One region of the Salinivibrio sp. VGrn1 genome, then DNA from elsewhere that is predicted to be linked to it. Evidence: predicted binding sites of a transcription regulator. Region 1 holds the regulator's gene; each other region holds the start of a gene.
What was found. The regulator MetJ, encoded in region 1, represses methionine synthesis genes. The targets are predictions, from matches to a motif close to TTAGACNTNTANANGTCTAA.
Positions count from the first base shown of each region.

Region 2: a site for MetJ is predicted at 1,007-1,026, ahead of EHW56_RS02190 (MetQ/NlpA family ABC transporter substrate-binding protein). Genes of this name have one in related genera too.
Region 3: a site for MetJ is predicted at 1,720-1,739, ahead of metK (methionine adenosyltransferase). Genes of this name have one in related genera too.

Region 1 covers NZ_SATA01000005.1:186,806-192,617, forward strand. The annotation lists gene priA (primosomal protein N') at 1-434, opposite strand, end outside; gene rpmE (50S ribosomal protein L31) at 651-866, shown strand; gene EHW56_RS09830 (malic enzyme-like NAD(P)-binding protein) at 1,121-2,374, shown strand; gene metJ (met regulon transcriptional regulator MetJ) at 2,470-2,787, opposite strand; gene metB (cystathionine gamma-synthase) at 2,974-4,140, shown strand; gene EHW56_RS09845 (bifunctional aspartate kinase/homoserine dehydrogenase II) at 4,202-5,812, shown strand, end outside.
Region 2 covers NZ_SATA01000001.1:496,758-502,569, reverse strand. The annotation lists gene EHW56_RS02200 (sigma-70 family RNA polymerase sigma factor) at 1-200, opposite strand, end outside; gene EHW56_RS02195 (LON peptidase substrate-binding domain-containing protein) at 327-896, opposite strand; gene EHW56_RS02190 (MetQ/NlpA family ABC transporter substrate-binding protein) at 1,052-1,849, shown strand; gene EHW56_RS02185 (multidrug effflux MFS transporter) at 2,024-3,238, shown strand; gene EHW56_RS02180 (hypothetical protein) at 3,463-3,720, shown strand; gene bioA (adenosylmethionine--8-amino-7-oxononanoate transaminase) at 3,729-5,009, opposite strand; gene bioB (biotin synthase BioB) at 5,112-5,812, shown strand, end outside.
Region 3 covers NZ_SATA01000009.1:11,600-17,411, reverse strand. The annotation lists gene EHW56_RS12730 (ligand-gated channel protein) at 1-539, opposite strand, end outside; gene EHW56_RS12725 (LysR family transcriptional regulator) at 713-1,639, shown strand; gene metK (methionine adenosyltransferase) at 1,811-2,965, shown strand; gene EHW56_RS12715 (SprT family zinc-dependent metalloprotease) at 3,037-3,579, shown strand; gene rsmE (16S rRNA (uracil(1498)-N(3))-methyltransferase) at 3,678-4,409, shown strand; gene gshB (glutathione synthase) at 4,428-5,372, shown strand; gene EHW56_RS12705 (YqgE/AlgH family protein) at 5,460-5,812, shown strand, end outside.

The sequences.
Region 1 (5,812 bases):
AGCTGCAACACTCGGGCTTGTTTGGGGGCGCGGCTCAGACCTGATAGAGGTTGGTTTTGTCCTGACTCGGTGATTTGCCACCATTTTTGTTGCTGCAATGTCGCAGGGCGTCCTTTACGCAGCGAGGTTGGCATCACCGCCCCCATCGCATCTCCTAGCGGATGATGGTAAAAACGGCTCGCCCATTGCAGGAGATTGTATACCGCGGGGGTCCAAACCGGCTGCGTGTCGAGTACGGTATCAATCGCTTTGAGTTGGCTGGCTTCCACACTGGCCGTTGGCGACAAGCCGGTAACGATGCCAACTTTATGCTGGCGTCCAAACGGCACCTTGACGCGCCCTCCGATGATCGGATGCTGATCGTCTGCAATACGGTAATCAAAGGTTTTCGGCAAAGGGACAGGCAAAGCCACCTGAGCAAACTGTTCCATCACAACATCTTATTGGCCAGAAGGAATGTCAGTGTAACGGTTAGCCACACGTTGGCAAAGCCTTGTTGCACCGTAAGAGACACGCGGATTGCACAAAAAAGTTGCGAAAAAGAGGGCGCTTGATTAGAATTGCGCGCCTTAGAAAATGTTTGTTAACGACGTGTGGTGCCCGGCTTAGGATCGGGAGAGCGACACGGCCTTTAAGATGAGGTTATCCCTATGAAAGCTGGTATCCATCCAGAGTACAAAGCCGTCACAGCAAAATGCTCTTGCGGTAACGAATTCGCGTTCAGCACAACCCTAGGCAAAGACATTTACCTAGACGTGTGTGACAAGTGTCACCCATTCTACACTGGTAAGCAGCGTATCCTTGATACCGGTGGCCGTGTTGACCGCTTTAAGAAGCGTTTCGGTGCCCTTAGCAGCAAAAAATAAGCCGCTATTGACCGAATACAGAGAAGGGACGCATCAGCGTCCCTTTTTTGATCGTATCGTCCCTGTCATCGGACAACAGGTCCGAGCATCATCGCGAATGTGCTGTTAGTACTGGTGGACGTTTGCTCCCTGCGTTACCATCTTTTTTATTATACAAACCTTCCCTGTGTGGTTTGTAGAGTGTCTGACTAATATCGGTGACGCTTCCCTGTCGATATTAGTTTCCCCTTCACGATAATAATTAGGAACACTAGATGTCGGACGATAAACGCCAGCAAGCGCTGGATTATCATGCATACCCTACTCCCGGAAAAATTTCTGTTGAATTGAGCAAACCTGCCGACTCGGCCGCGGATCTCGCGTTGGCGTACAGTCCTGGCGTTGCTGAGCCTGTGCGTGAGATAGCGCAAGATGCGGATGCGGTTTACCGCTATACGGGTAAAGGCAACATGGTGGCGGTGGTCTCAAACGGCACCGCGATTTTGGGGCTAGGAAATTTAGGCCCCATGGCTTCTAAGCCTGTCATGGAAGGTAAAGCTTTATTGTTCAAGCGTTTTGCTGGATTGGACTCGATCGACATTGAAGTCAAACACCGTACTATCGATGAATTCGTGGATACCGTGGCGAACATCGCGGATACCTTTGGCGGTATCAATCTCGAAGATATCAAAGCCCCAGATTGTTTTGAGATTGAAAAACAATTAATTGCACGTTGCGAAGTGCCTGTATTTCATGATGATCAACACGGCACTGCCATCGTCACCGCTGCCGGCATGCTTAACGCGCTTGAGCTGCAAGGCAAAGATATCCGCGAGGCGACGGTGGTGTGCATGGGCGCAGGCGCAGCGGCTGTTGCCTGTATGGAGCTATTAATAAAATGTGGCGCTCAGCGGGAAAAAATCTATATGTTGGATCGTAAAGGCGTGATCCATACGCGTCGTGACGACATCAACAAATATAAGCAGCTGTTTGCCAATAACACGGATAAGCGTACCCTCGAAGATGTGATTGAGGGCGCGGATATGTTCGTTGGCGTCTCCGGTCCAGACTTGCTTTCACCCGACGCCTTGAAGCTGATGGCAGATAAACCCGTGGTATTTGCCTGCTCGAACCCAGATCCTGAAATTCATCCGGATGTGGCGCATCAAGTGCGCGATGATCTGATCATGGGAACCGGGCGTTCGGATTACCCGAATCAGGTCAATAACGTGCTCTGCTTCCCGTTTATTTTCCGTGGCGCATTGGATGTACGTGCCAGTGAAATTAACGATGCGATGAAGTTGGCAGCGGTAGAGGCCATTCGCAGCCTAGCCAAAGAGCCTGTCCCACAAACGGTATTAGACGCCGCCGGTTTGTCTTCGCTAAGCTTTGGCCCAGATTACATTATTCCCAAGCCAATGGACGCGCGTTTATTACCTAAGGTTGCCCGCGCGGTAGCGCTGGCCGCCGTGGAAACCGGCGTGGCTCGTATCGAGATGCCAGAAAACTATATGCTCGACAAGGCGTAATGCTTGAGCGTGAGGAAAAGCGCGGTGGAATAGAGCCCGAAAAGGCTGTGCTGAGCACCTATCATTACAGAAAACCCGCCAATCGGCGGGTTTTTTTAGTATTCGCTATCGTCGAACTCGATACCAAGCTCTTCCATGATCCGACGTGCTTCAGCGGGAATGCTGTCGGGTTTATCCTTACGGATATCGTCATCGGTTGGTAGTGGTTGGCCGGTGTAGGCATGAAGAAATGCCTCACACAACAACTCACTGTTGGTCGCATGACGGAGGTTTTGCACCTGACGACGAGTACGCTCGTCGGTAAGAATTTTTAGTACTTTTAATGGGATAGAGACGGTGATCTTCTTTACCTGCTCTTTCTTTTTACCATGTTCGGCATACGGATTAATGTAGTCGCCGTTCCACTGCGCCATGTCTCACCTATCTTGATTATGGAATACCCAGAATGATGCTGCGGAGATTTTAGCTATATTAACCGCCACATGCAAAGGAGTATAGACGTCTAGAAGTGTTGACGTCCCAAAAAGCGCAGGGTAAGGTGGCAGTATGAAACCTGGATCACGCCCACGATGCGCAAACCAGACTAGCAAGGATAGATCATGACTGAGAAAAAAACCGACACTATCGCCGTTCGGACCGGGATTGGGACTGACACCCAGCACCATGCGGTGGTGCCTCCCCTGTACTTATCGACCAATTACCGTTTCCCGGCACTGGGTGATGTGCCTACTTACGACTACGCGCGAGGCGGCAACCCAACGCGTGCGCAGCTCGAACAAGCGCTGACTGACTTAGAAGGGGGCGCAGGTGCGGTGGTGACCAACTGCGGGATGTCGGCGATAAACTTGGTGCTATCTCTGTTGGAGGCTGGCGAGCATATTGTCGCCCCACATGATTGTTATGGCGGCACCTATCGCTTGCTCGAATCGCGTGCCAAACAAGGGATCTGGCAGGTAAGTTTTGTCGATCAATCGGACCATGATGCGTTGGACCAGGCATTGGCCAAACAGCCCAAGCTCGTGCTGGTGGAAACCCCATCCAATCCACTCTTACGCGTGGTCGATATCGCAGAAATATGCCAAAAAGCCCATCAAGTGGGGGCTTGGGTGGTGGTCGACAACACGTTTTTATCGCCAGCTTTGCAAACGCCTTTTGCGCTGGGCGCGGATATGGTGGTGCATTCGACCACCAAATTTATTAATGGCCATTCTGATATTGTCGGTGGCGCGGTGATCGCCGCGACCAGTGAACTTGCCGCGACATTGGCTTGGTGGGGAAATTGCTTAGGGGCGACGGGCAATGCATTTGACAGTTATATGACACTGCGAGGGTTGCGCACATTGGGTGCACGCGTTAAACAACACCAACACAACACTGAAGCGGTACTCAGTTACCTGCAAACGGTGTCGGCAGTGCGGAAAATCTACTACCCCGGGTTGGCCTCTCACCCTGGCCACCAAATTGCTGCGCGCCAGCAAGCGGGGTTTGGTAGCATGCTGAGCTTAGAATTGGATACAGACCAAGCCGGTGTGGCGCGATTTATTGATGGCCTCACGTTATTTGCCCTCGCCGAGTCTCTCGGGGGGGTAGAAAGCTTAGTGACGCATCCTGGTTCGATGACACACAGAGCCATGAGTGACGCCGCGCAAGCGGAGGCGGGCATCGCACCGACCTTGTTGCGTTTTTCCATTGGATTAGAAGATGCGCAAGATTTGGTTGCTGATTTGGCGAACGCCTTTGCCCGTTTAGAGGGTGACACCCCATAGAGGCTGCGCTTCAGTGCGCGCCGCTTTACCGAGATCGATAGACATTAAGAGAGACCTTGCCATGCATGCGCAACCGACGGAAACGTCCCCCGAGTCACCACGCCAATTGCACAAGTTTGGTGGCAGTAGCCTTGCGAGCCCTGATTGCTATCGTCGCGTGGTCGATGTATTGACCGCGCATGCGAGCCAGCAAGACTTAATCGTGGTGTCCGCGGCAGGAAAAACCACTAACCAGCTGATCATGTGGTTAGCACAGTTAGACAAGGATGGGCGAGTGGCGCATGAGACCTTGCAAGTGGTGCGCGCCTTTCAGCAAGACTTGATTGAGAACTTGATTGATGGTGAACCCAAGCAGCAGCTGGTGGATGCGCTTTATGCCGATATCGCAACCATTGCGTCGTTGGGCGATCAGGGCGTGAACGAGAGCGACAAAGCGTACGTGCAAGGTTTTGGAGAGGTCTGGTCGGCGCGTCTGTTGGCCCAGTTATTGAAGCAGCATCGACGTGCCGCGGTGATGTTAGACTCACGCCAATGTTTGCGCGCCGAGCGCGCCGCTCAGCCGGAAGTGGATCGCGGGGCGTCTTGGCCTTTATTGCAAAATCAGCTTTCACAGCATGGCGATACGCATGTGGTGATCACCGGCTTTATGGCACAAAATCAAGCGGGAGAAACGGTGCTGTTAGGGCGCAATGGCTCCGATTACTCGGCCACTGTCTTGGGTGCGCTTGCAGGCGTGAGCCGTGTGACCATTTGGAGTGATGTCGCCGGGGTCTATAGCGCGGACCCACGCCATGTTGATAATGCCTGTTTGCTGCCTTTAATTCGTCTTGACGAGGCGGGAGAACTGGCGCGACTCGCGGCTCCCGTGCTGCATAGCCGAACCTTACAGCCGGTGGCGCAAAGTGCGACCGACCTGACGTTGCGCTGCACCCAAGCGCCGGATAGCGGATCAACACGTATTGAACGCGTGTTAGCCACGGGGCGCGGGGCAAAAATCATTACGGCGTTGGATGAGGTGAGCTTGCTCCAGTTTGATGTCGCGCGAGGACAAGATTTTCAAGCGATAAAACAAGAGCTCAGCCGGATTTTGTCACAGCTAAAAGTACAGCCATTAGCAACGGATTACCAAGACGACCAGTACCGTATTTTGTTAGCGTTTACCACGGAAGTCGTGGCATTGGTAATGGCGCAAATTCAAGACGCCGGCCTCCCAGCTGAACTCAAACTGCGTGAAGGCTTTACCATGGTGGCGGCGGTTGGGGCAGGCGTGGTGAACAACCCCGTACACTGCCATGGCTTCTATCAGCAACTCAAATCACAGCCGGTGGAATTTATCAGTGAGTCGGCCTCTGGGCTGAGCCTGGTTGCTATCCTACGCCACGTCCACACTCAGGCACTGGTTGCCAGTTTGCATGATGCCTTGTTTCAAGCTCAGCGCCGTATCGGCTTGGTGTTGGTGGGCAAAGGCAATATTGGTACCCGTTGGCTAAGCCTTTTTGCCGAACAAAAAGCACACTTGGAAAAGCGTCATGGTAAGGAAGTCTCACTGATTTCAGTGGTGGACAGTCGCAACCAATGGCTTGATTTTGCCGGTATTGATGCCACGCGTGTGTTGGATGGGTTTGACGAGCGTTGCGAGCCTTATTTTGATGACGAGTGGCTCACCCGTCTA
Region 2 (5,812 bases), on a different contig from region 1:
AAATGCGCTTTTCGCCACACAACCAACATGGTTTCCTGCACAAGCTCCATCGCTTGCCCGTCAGCACGGAGATGCTTGGAGCCGTAAGAGCGAATCTTAGGGCCAAAAAACCGAAACAGGCGCTCGAAAGCAACACGGTCACGGTCTTCCGAGACTTTTAATAATAATGCAGACAACTCTTCCTTCGTCACGTCAGTCATGTTGGCACGCGTGTCCCGTCTGGAAATGGTGGTCTCAGTATACATGGTTTGTGGCGCAGTCATAGTTGAGTCCTATCTGTCGTAGCCGTCCATTTGGCTACCAATACGTGGGTAGCAGTGATTGGATCACTCGACTTCCTCTTCGAGCAGCTGACTGATAAATTGTTTCGCTTCTTCTGCTGACTCTTGAGCAATAAACCATTGTTTTTGCGCATTAGAAAGCGGCAAAATTTCGAGCCAGCGCTGACAGCTCCAGGTTAAATCTTCGAAATGAGGCGCTTCATATTGTTCTGCGTGTTCAGGGTGAGCGGCAAAGACGTGTTTGAGCCCTGAGGCGATACGCGCTTTGTCGTCGGCTTGCGCCTCACCCAAATGCTCATCATGAGGCCAATCATTGAGGGCGCGCACATCGCCTACCCAAAGTTTATCCGCTTCTTGGTCCGTCGACATAATTTCTACCCGCTGGCGACCGGCGATCGTGATCCCCAGCAAGCCGTCGGGCAGTGTTTCGAAATCGACGATGTCGACTAAGGTGCCGTACTTGTAAAGACGCTTTCCCTGCATCATTGCCAGCACAAATCCTTCTTGATTCGCTGAGCACTCACGGACGAGGCGTAAATAACGAGGTTCAAAAATGCGCAGTTTGGCTCTGCCTCCCGGTAACAAAAACAGGGGCAAAGGAAACAGCTTAGTCATACTCATGCCTCCTTATATCGATTTAACATGCCCTCCATTACGCGTAGGACAATGGATGCGATCAAGCCGGCCCTTGTATCAAGCTAATCGTATTGACATTAATCATCTATATGGCACTCTGGATGTCTAAATGGCCAATTAGCAAGGTAAAGGGAATGAAGATAAAACAACTCAGCGCAAGTCTCGCGATACTTCTCGCGGCGGTATTCCTCTCAGGGTGTTCCGACCAAACTGAAACCATTAAAATTGGCGCAACGGTCGGTCCCCACGCGCAAGTGGTTGAATCGGTGGCTGAGCAAGCGAAAGAGGAAGGGATTGATGTTGAAGTCGTAGAGTTCTCTGATTACATCTCGCCTAATGCAGGGTTAGCGGATGGTAGTTTGGATTTAAATAGTTATCAGCATCAGCCGTTTCTCGACAATTTCAATCAAAACCACGATAGCGAGTTGGTAGCGATTGGTCGCTCAATCTTAATGCGGATGGGGATTTATTCTGACAAAGTCGACAAGGTCGAGGCGTTAGCGAATGGCGCACAAATTGCGATCCCCAATGATCCCACAAATGCGGGTCGCGCGCTGTTATTGCTGGAAGACGCAGGATTGATTACGTTGGCTGACAATGTTGGCTTTAAAGCCACGCTGCAAGATGTTCAATCCAACCCTAAACAGCTCGAATTTGTGGAAGTAGAAGCGGCACAGCTGCCTCGCAGTTTGCAAGATGTCGATGCCGCGGCGATTACCATGAATTATGTGATGTCATCAGGGCTCGATCCGAGCGAGCAGGGCATTTTCTTGGAATCTAAAGATGCGCCTCTCGCCGTTATGGTGGTGGCCGTACGCAAAGACGATCAAGATAACCCGACGTATCAGCGACTACTCGCGTTATTCCAGTCCGACAAAACACGTCAGTTTTTGCAAGATACCTTTAATGGCACCATAGAGCCTGCGTTTTAATTTATTGTCACCCAGTGAAATCGGCCAGTGCAATGCTGGCCGATAGCCAAACGTCACTATTTGTTTACCACTCATACAGTTATTACTGTTACCATAGTGATCTATCGGTGATCCACAATGTGCTAGGATCGCGACGTCTACCTCCCCACATCAATAAAACGCATAGGAAACTGGATGCAATCGGCTAGTCGCCCATTTAATTGGTCGCCCGTATTGCTGGCATGCCTGACCGTCAGTATTGGGCAATTCAGCATGGGCTTAGTATTTCCGTCTTTGCCCTGGATCGCCCGAGATTTCAACCTCAGTATGGACAATGTCCAACTGCTTATCTCTGCCTATCTACTTGGCTTTGGACCATCACAGTTTATCTATGGGCCTATCTCAGATGCGCTTGGCCGTCGCCGCGTGTTGTTAGCCGGTGTGTTGCTTTCACTGATTGGCTTAACCGTGATGGTGAGTTTTAGCGCCAGCTTCACTGGCCTAGTCATTGGCCGCTGCATCCAAGGAATGGGGACCGGCTGCTGTGCCGTGCTTTCGCGTGCCTTTACCCGTGACTCTTATTCTGGGGATCAACTACCGCAAGCCATGTCATATTTGATCATGGTGGCGTCGTTGACCCCGATTGTGGCGCCCGTTATTGGCGGGTTTGTTAACCACAATCTAGGCTGGCTGGCGATCTTTATTTTGCTGATGGTGTACACCAGCTTGGTGTGGTGCGTACTGTTTTTCCTGTTTAAAGAAAGCATGCATACTCGTTCACCGTTGCCCAATGTGAAGGTGATCCTCGGCCGTTATGGCGCACTACTAAAAACGCCATACTTTCTCTATTTCGCCAGTATTAGCTGGGTGAATTTTACCTTGGTGATCACCACGGTGTCGCTGATGCCATTTTTAATGCAAGAGCGCATCGGTATGACCTCGGATCAATATGCGCTGTGGGCGCTTATTCCGACCTGTGGCTTATTGTTGGGGAGTGCGCTAGTTTCGCGCATTCGTCCGCGTTTGGGCACCAAGCGTATGCTGTTGATGGCACCGGTGATGCAGCTCATTTCTGCGGTTTGGTTATGGCTCACCCCGATGGACCCGTTACTGCTGATGATTGGGCAGTTCTTTATGGTGTTTGGCAACGGGATTGCGCTGCCGTGCGCCCAATCGCAGGTGATGCAACCTTACTCTAACCAAGCCGGCACCGTCGCTGCGCTCTCCGGTGGTGGACAGATGATTATTTCTGCGTTGATGAGTATGGCGCTATTGAGCTTGGGCGTTAGCGAAGCATGGCACCTTGGTGTGGTAGTGGGTGTGTGCGCGCTGCTTTCCGTACACAATATCTTCCGCGGTTTTGCGGCACCGAAAGTCAACGTGGCCAGTACCCCGAGTGAGGCATCATGACAAATACATGGTCCGAAAAGGATGACAACCATCGCTAGCGCCATCGCCGTTAATGACACAATTTGACGGAATACGGAATACGGAATACGGAATACGGAATACGGAATACGGAATGCGGAAAGAGCTGATACGAGCGCGATTTGTTCTCTTCTGTATTCCGTAAGCGAAGCGCTCTGTATTCAAAAATTCTAAATAGCGCGTAGGTCGGCATAAGCGCTACCACGATGCCAATAAGTATCACAATTTGGGCCGCGCGCCACCCGACATCGGGGTTAACTTTGGCATCGAACGTGACAGGCGCCCGTTGGAAATTTGCACATACCCAACACTATGCCGGGGCTTGTGTCACCTACGCCAATGGCGCCACCGACGTTAAAGTACGCGTAGGTCGGCATAAGCGCCAGCACGATGCCAATCATTATCACGATGTGTGCCGCGCGCCATCCGACATCGGGGTTAAATTTGGCACCGATCGTGACTGACGCCCTATCTACTCACCAAAAAACTGCTTAATTGCGGTGATCATGCCTTGAGTGAGTTGGTGGAGTTGGTCGTCGCGGATGCAATAGGGTGGCATTACATACACCAGTTTGCCGAAGGGGCGGACCCAAATACCTTGGGCGGTCATTAAGGGCTGAATATCGGCCAGGCTCACCGGATCGGTCAGCTCTATCACGCCAATTGCGCCAAGCACACGCACGTCCGCCACACACTCGAGGGCGCGAGCAGGCGCTAAGCCGGTTTTTAGCTGCTTCTCGATGTGCGCGACGGTCTGCGGCCAGTTACTTTCCAGCAAGGTATCAATGCTGGCGCAGGCCACGGCGCAGGCGAGTGGATTGCCCATAAAGGTGGGGCCGTGCATAAAACAGCCTGCATCACCGCTACAGACCGTATCGGCCACATGGCGGGTGGTTAGCGTGGCGGCCAAGGTCATGTAGCCACCGGTCAGTGCTTTACCGACGCAGAGTATATCTGGGCTGATCCCCGCGTGGTCGCAGGCAAATAGTTTTCCTGTTCGGCCAAAGCCAGTCGCGATTTCATCCACAATCAGCAGCACATCAAATTCGTCGCACAGAGCGCGCACTTGACGTAGGTATTCAGGGTGATAAAAGCGCATACCGCCTGCGCCTTGCACGATGGGCTCTAAGATCACGGCAGCGAGTTGGCCGTGATGCGTGGCGAGTGCTTCGCGCATAGGCTGTATGTCGCTAGGATCCCACTCACCGTCAAAGCGGCTTTGTGGCGACGGCACAAAATGATGCTGGGGCAGAAACCCTTTGTAGAGTTTGTGCATCGAATTATCAGGATCTGTCACCGACATGGCGGCGAACGTGTCGCCATGATAGCCATGACGCAAGGTCAAAAACTGTGCGCGCGATTCGCCGCGTCCCTGCCAATATTGCATCGCCATTTTAAGCGCGACTTCTACTGACACAGATCCTGAATCGGCCAAAAACACTTGCGTGAGCGGGGCGGGAGAATGCGCGACCAAGCGCTCACAAAGCGATACAGCGGGCTGGTGGGTGAGGCCGCCAAACATCACATGCGACATTTTATCGATTTGCTGATGCGCTGCGGTGTTCAAAGCAGGGTGGTTGTAGCCGTGAATGGCTGCCCACCACGATGACATACCATCAATCAGAACAGTGCCATCTTCAAGATGGAGCTCGGCGCCGCTTGCGTGTGAGACGGGCAAGCAAGGCAAAGGGTCGAGCGTTGAGGTGTAGGGGTGCCAGATATGCTCGCGGTCAAAATGGGTGCTTGTGCTCATAAATAAATCAGATGTAAACCAGTGTGATCTTGTTGTGTTGACAGGTTAACGTCTGTGGGTAGACTAGCCAAGCATTAAAACGACAACAACGGGGAAAACCGCGTGGAAATAAGACACAACTGGACCGCACAGGAAGTGCAAGCATTGTTCGATAAACCCTTCATGGATTTGCTGTTTGAAGCGCAGCAAGTGCATCGTGAATACCATCCTGCCAACCAAGTGCAAGTCAGCACGCTGTTATCGATCAAAACCGGCGCGTGTCCAGAAGATTGCAAGTATTGTCCGCAAAGTGCGCGGTATCGCACCGATGTTGAGAAAGAGCGGTTAATGGAAGTGGAACGCGTGCTCGAAGCGGCAGAAAAAGCCAAAGCTTCAGGCGCGACGCGCTTTTGCATGGGGGCGGCGTGGAAAAACCCCAAGCAACGCGATATGCCGTATTTGCTCGATATGATCCAAGGCGTCAAAGGATTAGGGTTAGAAACCTGCATGACTCTGGGCATGTTGGATGCGGAGCAAGCCAAGACCTTGTCTGAGGCGGGTTTGGACTACTACAACCACAACCTCGATACCTCGCCAGAGTTTTACGGCAACATTATTACCACGCGGACGTATCAAGAACGCCTCGATACCTTATCCAACGTGCGAGACGCGGGAATGAAGGTGTGTTCCGGCGGCATTATTGGGCTGGGCGAAAGTGCTCGCGATCGCGCGGGTTTGCTGGTTGAACTCGCCAACATGCCGGCTCACCCAGAAAGCGTGCCAATCAACATGCTGGTCAAAGTGAAAGGCACACCGCTTGAGAA
Region 3 (5,812 bases), on a different contig from region 1:
TCTTGTAATAACGTGCTCAACTGCACGTTGCCATGCCATTCATGTTGTTCACGACGAGTAATAATATTAATCACCCCACCGATGGCATCAGAGCCATACAAGGTCGACATCGGCCCCCGAATCACTTCAATACGCTCAATCGCTTGTAGCGGAGGTAACCAACCTTGCTCAATGCCAGGCCCGTCACTGTTCGGGCGTGTTTCGCGACTGGTGGTACGTTTTCCATCCACCAGCATCAGGGTATATTTTGAGCCCATTCCGCGAATACTGATATCCGTGGTGTCACCGCCTCCGGTCACAACCACGCCAGGAATACGCTTTAATGCATCCGTAACATCGCGATAATAACGATCTTCAAGTTGGTCACGGCTAATCACGCTAATACTTGCTGGTGCCTTTGCGGTGGCTTGTTCAAACCCTGACGCTGTGATCACCATAGTTTCGGTATTTTGATCACCCGCTTCTGCCGCATGAATAGCACTCACAGGCATACCGGCTAATACCATCCCGAGAACAACGGGACGAAGACAACTGGACATAATCAACTCCATTTTGTGATAATGATTATTATTTGTTAGTTGATAATTATTCACGTTTGAGTTCGGACGCATAGGGACAAAACAGGAACACCTCGTTCCAGTAATAGAACGAGGCAGTGAGCTTCATGCCGAACCATTGATATGAATCTTCACCGAAGTGAAAAAGGACCGTTATGCAGGATTTTTCTTCGATCCGTTCGTTTGCGGCTTTGTGTCATCATCAAAGCCTTACCGCTGCCGCTAAGGCATTGGGCCAACCTAAGTCAACGGTGAGTCGTCGCTTGGCTCAACTGGAAGCCGACCTAGGCCAGCCTTTAACGCAAAGACAAGGTAATAGACTGGTCTTAACCAAAGCGGGAGAGATTTTTTCTCACTACTGCCAACAAATGCTCGATTTAGCAGAGGAAAGTGAAGAAGCGATCCAGGGGTTAAATAATCATCTTCAAGGGGCGATAGAAGTGATTTGCCACCCCGGAATGATGCGCGGTTGGGCGGCTCCATTGATCAGTCGTTTTCTCGCTGAGCATCCCAAAGTATCCATCACATTAACAAGCGAAGTCAGTGCACAACGTATTCAGTCGGCCGATCTTATCATCTGGGCAGGAGACATCATGTTACCGGTCAATTGCCGCTCATATCAGCTTGGCCATTGGCAATATGGTATTTACGCGGCACCAGGCTATGTCAGCCAATATGGCCCGTTTACGCATCCTAGCCTGCTCGATGAACACCCTTGGCTAGATGTCTTTGCCCTACGTCGACAAGGATTAACGCTTTATGACCACGACAGTACCTACCACTTAAGCGCCATGCCTAGCCGCTTTAATTGCGATATGATAGCCATTCAATTGGATGCTATCGCCGATGGGCAGGGCGTTGGATTGCTACCGATCTGGAGCGCCACAGGTTATCAACACCATCATCCTGATAGAATTATGCGCTGCTTGCCTAACTGGGCCTCAGCACCTATTCCGTTGCGTCTTAACTGCAGCGCTGGCCGTCTTCCTCTGCGTGTCGAATCACTGGTGCACTGGCTGCAAGAGGCGATTCCCTCATCATGGGGGTCAGTGAAGCCACAGCCAGTATCCCACGCGGTGTAAGCGCATCTCAGCCAATTTTGCTATACCTTAAGACACCCATATGCATCAACTGACTTGCGTTTATCACAATTACGAATAAAATAGACGTCTAGAAGTTAAAACATCTGAGATGATCGGCGAAACGATTCGCTACGTATCGTCGGTATTCTTGATAATCAATGAGAGTGTCACATGGCTAAGCACCTGTTTACCTCAGAGTCCGTCTCTGAAGGCCATCCTGATAAAATCGCCGATCAGATTTCTGATGCGGTCTTGGATGCCATTCTTGAGCAAGATCCCAAAGCACGCGTTGCCTGCGAAACCTATGTAAAGACCGGTATGGTCATGGTAGGCGGGGAAGTGACGACCTCGGCATGGGTCGATATCGAAGAGCTCACCCGTCAAACCGTGCGCGATATTGGTTACGTGCACTCGGACATGGGCTTTGATGCCAACTCTTGCGCCGTATTGAATACCATTGGTAAACAATCCCCAGACATTAACCAAGGGGTTGATCGCGCCGACCCGAAAGATCAGGGCGCTGGCGACCAAGGGATCATGTTTGGCTTTGCCACCAACGAAACCAATGTGCTGATGCCTGCCCCCATCACCTATTCACACCGTTTGGTCGAGCGTCAGGCGCAAGTACGTAAAAACGGCACGTTAGACTGGTTACGCCCAGATGCGAAAAGCCAGGTCACCTTTGCGTATGACAACGGTAAAATTGCGGGTATTGATGCCGTCGTGCTCTCAACACAGCATTGCGACAGTATTTCAACCGACGATCTGCGCGAAGCGGTGATGGAAGAAATCATCAAGCCAGTATTGCCGGCACAATGGCTGACCAAAGACACCAAGTATTTCATTAACCCAACGGGCCGTTTTGTGATTGGCGGACCGATGGGCGATTGTGGTTTAACAGGCCGTAAAATCATTGTCGACACCTATGGCGGTGCAGCCCGTCACGGTGGCGGAGCTTTCTCGGGTAAAGACCCCTCAAAAGTGGATCGCTCTGCCGCGTATGCCGCGCGTTACGTGGCCAAAAACATTGTCGCCGCAGGTCTTGCTGACCGTTGTGAAATCCAGTTGTCTTACGCGATTGGCGTTGCGGAACCCACTTCTATCATGGTGGAGACCTTCGGTACCGAAAAAGTGGCCCCAGAAGTGATCACTAAAGCGGTTCGTGAACACTTCGACTTACGCCCGTATGGTTTGCAGGAAATGCTGGATTTATTACAACCCATCTATAAGCAAACGGCTGCATATGGCCACTTTGGTCGCGACATCTTCCCCTGGGAGAAAACCGACAAAGCAGCGCTATTGCGCGACTTTGCCAAGCTCGGGTAATCTCCACGTACTCATTGCTTGTAAGGGAAGCTTCGGCTTCCCTTTTTGATCGCCACTAGGATCGCCACACTATGTCTTCTGCTTCTGACGCATTCGCCTTTGACAAGACCGCTTGGTCACCTGATGCATTACAGCAAGCGGCTAACACGCGTGTTTACCAGTGTATTGATGCGGCTAATCGTCAATTAGGTACCCAGCTACACTATCCTGCGATTGGCTTCACACTACGGGGTCAATCCGCTGGCACCGCGCACCCCACGCAATGGCGTGTTAGGTTTAACCCGATCCTTTTACAGCAAGCACCAGAGACCTTTTTCGACGAAGTGATCCCTCATGAGGTCTGTCATTTGGTTACCTTTGCGCTATACGGTCGGGTAAAACCACATGGTCCTGAGTGGCGTTCGCTAATGAACCAGGTATTTAATGCCCCTGCCAATACCACCCACCAGCTTGATATCAGTGCCGTGCAAGGCAAAACCTTCGCGTACCAGTGTGAGTGTGGCCCTGTTGCCTTATCCATTCGCCGCCACAATAAAATACAGCGCGGACAAGCCACCTATCGCTGCAACCGCTGTCAACAGCCACTAGTGAGAAACCTTGACGCCTTAGAATAATTTGTTTTTTCACCACTCGACCCCATATTAGTGACAAAGCCTATCGCCCCCGTAGCCATGTTACACTGAAGGCGAGATGACCATGGAAAACGAGCACAATGCGAATTCCTCGAATTTATCACCCAACGCCCTTGCCATCGCAAGGCGATGTGACACTGAGTGGCGAAGCTGCCAACCATCTCGGTCGCGTCCTACGTATGCAACCTGAACAACCGATTTTGCTCTTTGATGGCAGTGGTGCGCAGTTTCCCGCTATGCTGACGGAAGTCAGTAAAAAGCAGGTTGTCGCGACCATTACCGCTTGCGAATCACACAGTGTCGAGTCACCGCTTGACTTTGAACTCGGCCAAGTGATTTCACGTGGTGAGAAAATGGAGTTTACCATTCAAAAATCGGTCGAATTAGGCGTGAATACCATCACTCCCCTTTTATCGGCTCGATGCGGAGTGAAACTCAATGCTGAGCGACTCGAGAAAAAACGCCAACAATGGCAAAAAATCGCGATTGGCGCCTGTGAGCAAAGCGGCCGTAATGTGGTGCCCACCATTAACCCGGTGATCAATCTAGACACATGGTGCCAGCAGGCGTTTGATGGCTTAAAACTGAACCTTCATCCGCGTGCCCCCTACTCTATCAATACGCTACCCGACGCCCCCGACAAGCTACGCTTGCTCATTGGCCCAGAGGGCGGATTGTCTGATGACGAGATTGCAATGACACGCGAACACGGCTTTGAAGAGATCCTACTCGGCCCACGCGTGTTGCGAACAGAAACCGCGGCGCTCACCGCCATCACGGCCCTTCAAGTCCGTTTTGGCGATTTGGGTTAACCGGCAAACAGGAGAAACATGATGAAAATAGGTGTTGTGATGGACCCCATCGAGGCCATCAGTGTGAAAAAAGACTCCACGTTTGCCATGATGCTGGCAGCACAAAAACGCGGCTGGGAAGTGCATTATATCTTGATGGAAGATATGTCAATGCAGCAAGGTGAACCATACGCTCGCACCCACAGTGTGACTGTGATGGATAACCCTGACCATTGGTACCAAATCGACCAAACCCAAACCCTCGCATTGCGAGAATTTGATGCCATATTGATGCGCAAAGATCCGCCGTTTGATACGGAATACATCTACGCAACCTACATGTTAGAGCGGGCTGAGGAAGCGGGTGTATTGATTGTTAACAAGCCGCAAAGTTTGCGTGACTGCAATGAAAAGCTTTATACCGCGTGGTTCCCAGAGCATACGCCGACCACTTTGGTGACCCGTCGTGCCGACGAAATTAAAGCATTCCAAGCCGAACACGGCGATGTGATTTTAAAACCACTCGATGGCATGGGCGGCGCGTCTATCTTTCGAGTCAAACAAGGCGATCCGAACCTGTCGGTGATTATTGAAACCCTGACCGAGCATGGCCAACGTTTTTGCATGGCACAAACTTTCGTCCCTGACATCAGCAACGGTGACAAGCGCATCTTAATTGTTGATGGGGAACCGGTTCCCTACTGTTTAGCCCGTATCCCGGCCGACGGTGAAACGCGCGGTAACTTGGCTGCTGGCGGCCGTGGCGAAGCGCGTCCTTTATCAGAGACTGATTGGACAATCGCACGCGCGATCGCTCCGACATTGAAAGAGAAAGGGCTGATATTCGTAGGGCTCGACGTGATTGGCGACAAGCTAACAGAAATCAACGTCACCAGTCCGACCTGTATTCGCGAGATTGACGCCGCGTATGACATTTCAATTGGTGACATCTTGATGGAGGCGATCGCCAGACGCTGCGCCTAATTTGAGGAGGCGCAGCGCCTCCTTCATTATCTAAAACATCAATCTTCGCGCATACTCAAGGTACGCGCACCAACAGGAGACGGCGATATGGATCTGAAAAATCATTTTTTAATCGCGATGCCCAGTATGGCTGATAGCCGTTTTCAGCATGGTGTCATTTATGTCTGTGAGCATAGCCATGATGGGGCAATGGGACTGATGATTAACCACCCCATTAATTTGTCTGTCGGCAAAATGCTGGATCAAATTGACGTCGAGCGCCAGCTCCCCCTTTCAAGCACCACAGAGAGCTTGTCTCAACCTGTGTTGTTTGGTGGTCCTGTCTCCGAAGACAGAGGCTTTGTGCTGCATCCTGCAACCTGTGAGTATGGCACCAGTATTCCCCTGTCTGATCAGCTATCGGTCACGACCTCAAAAGATATTCTCTCGATTCTCGGCAC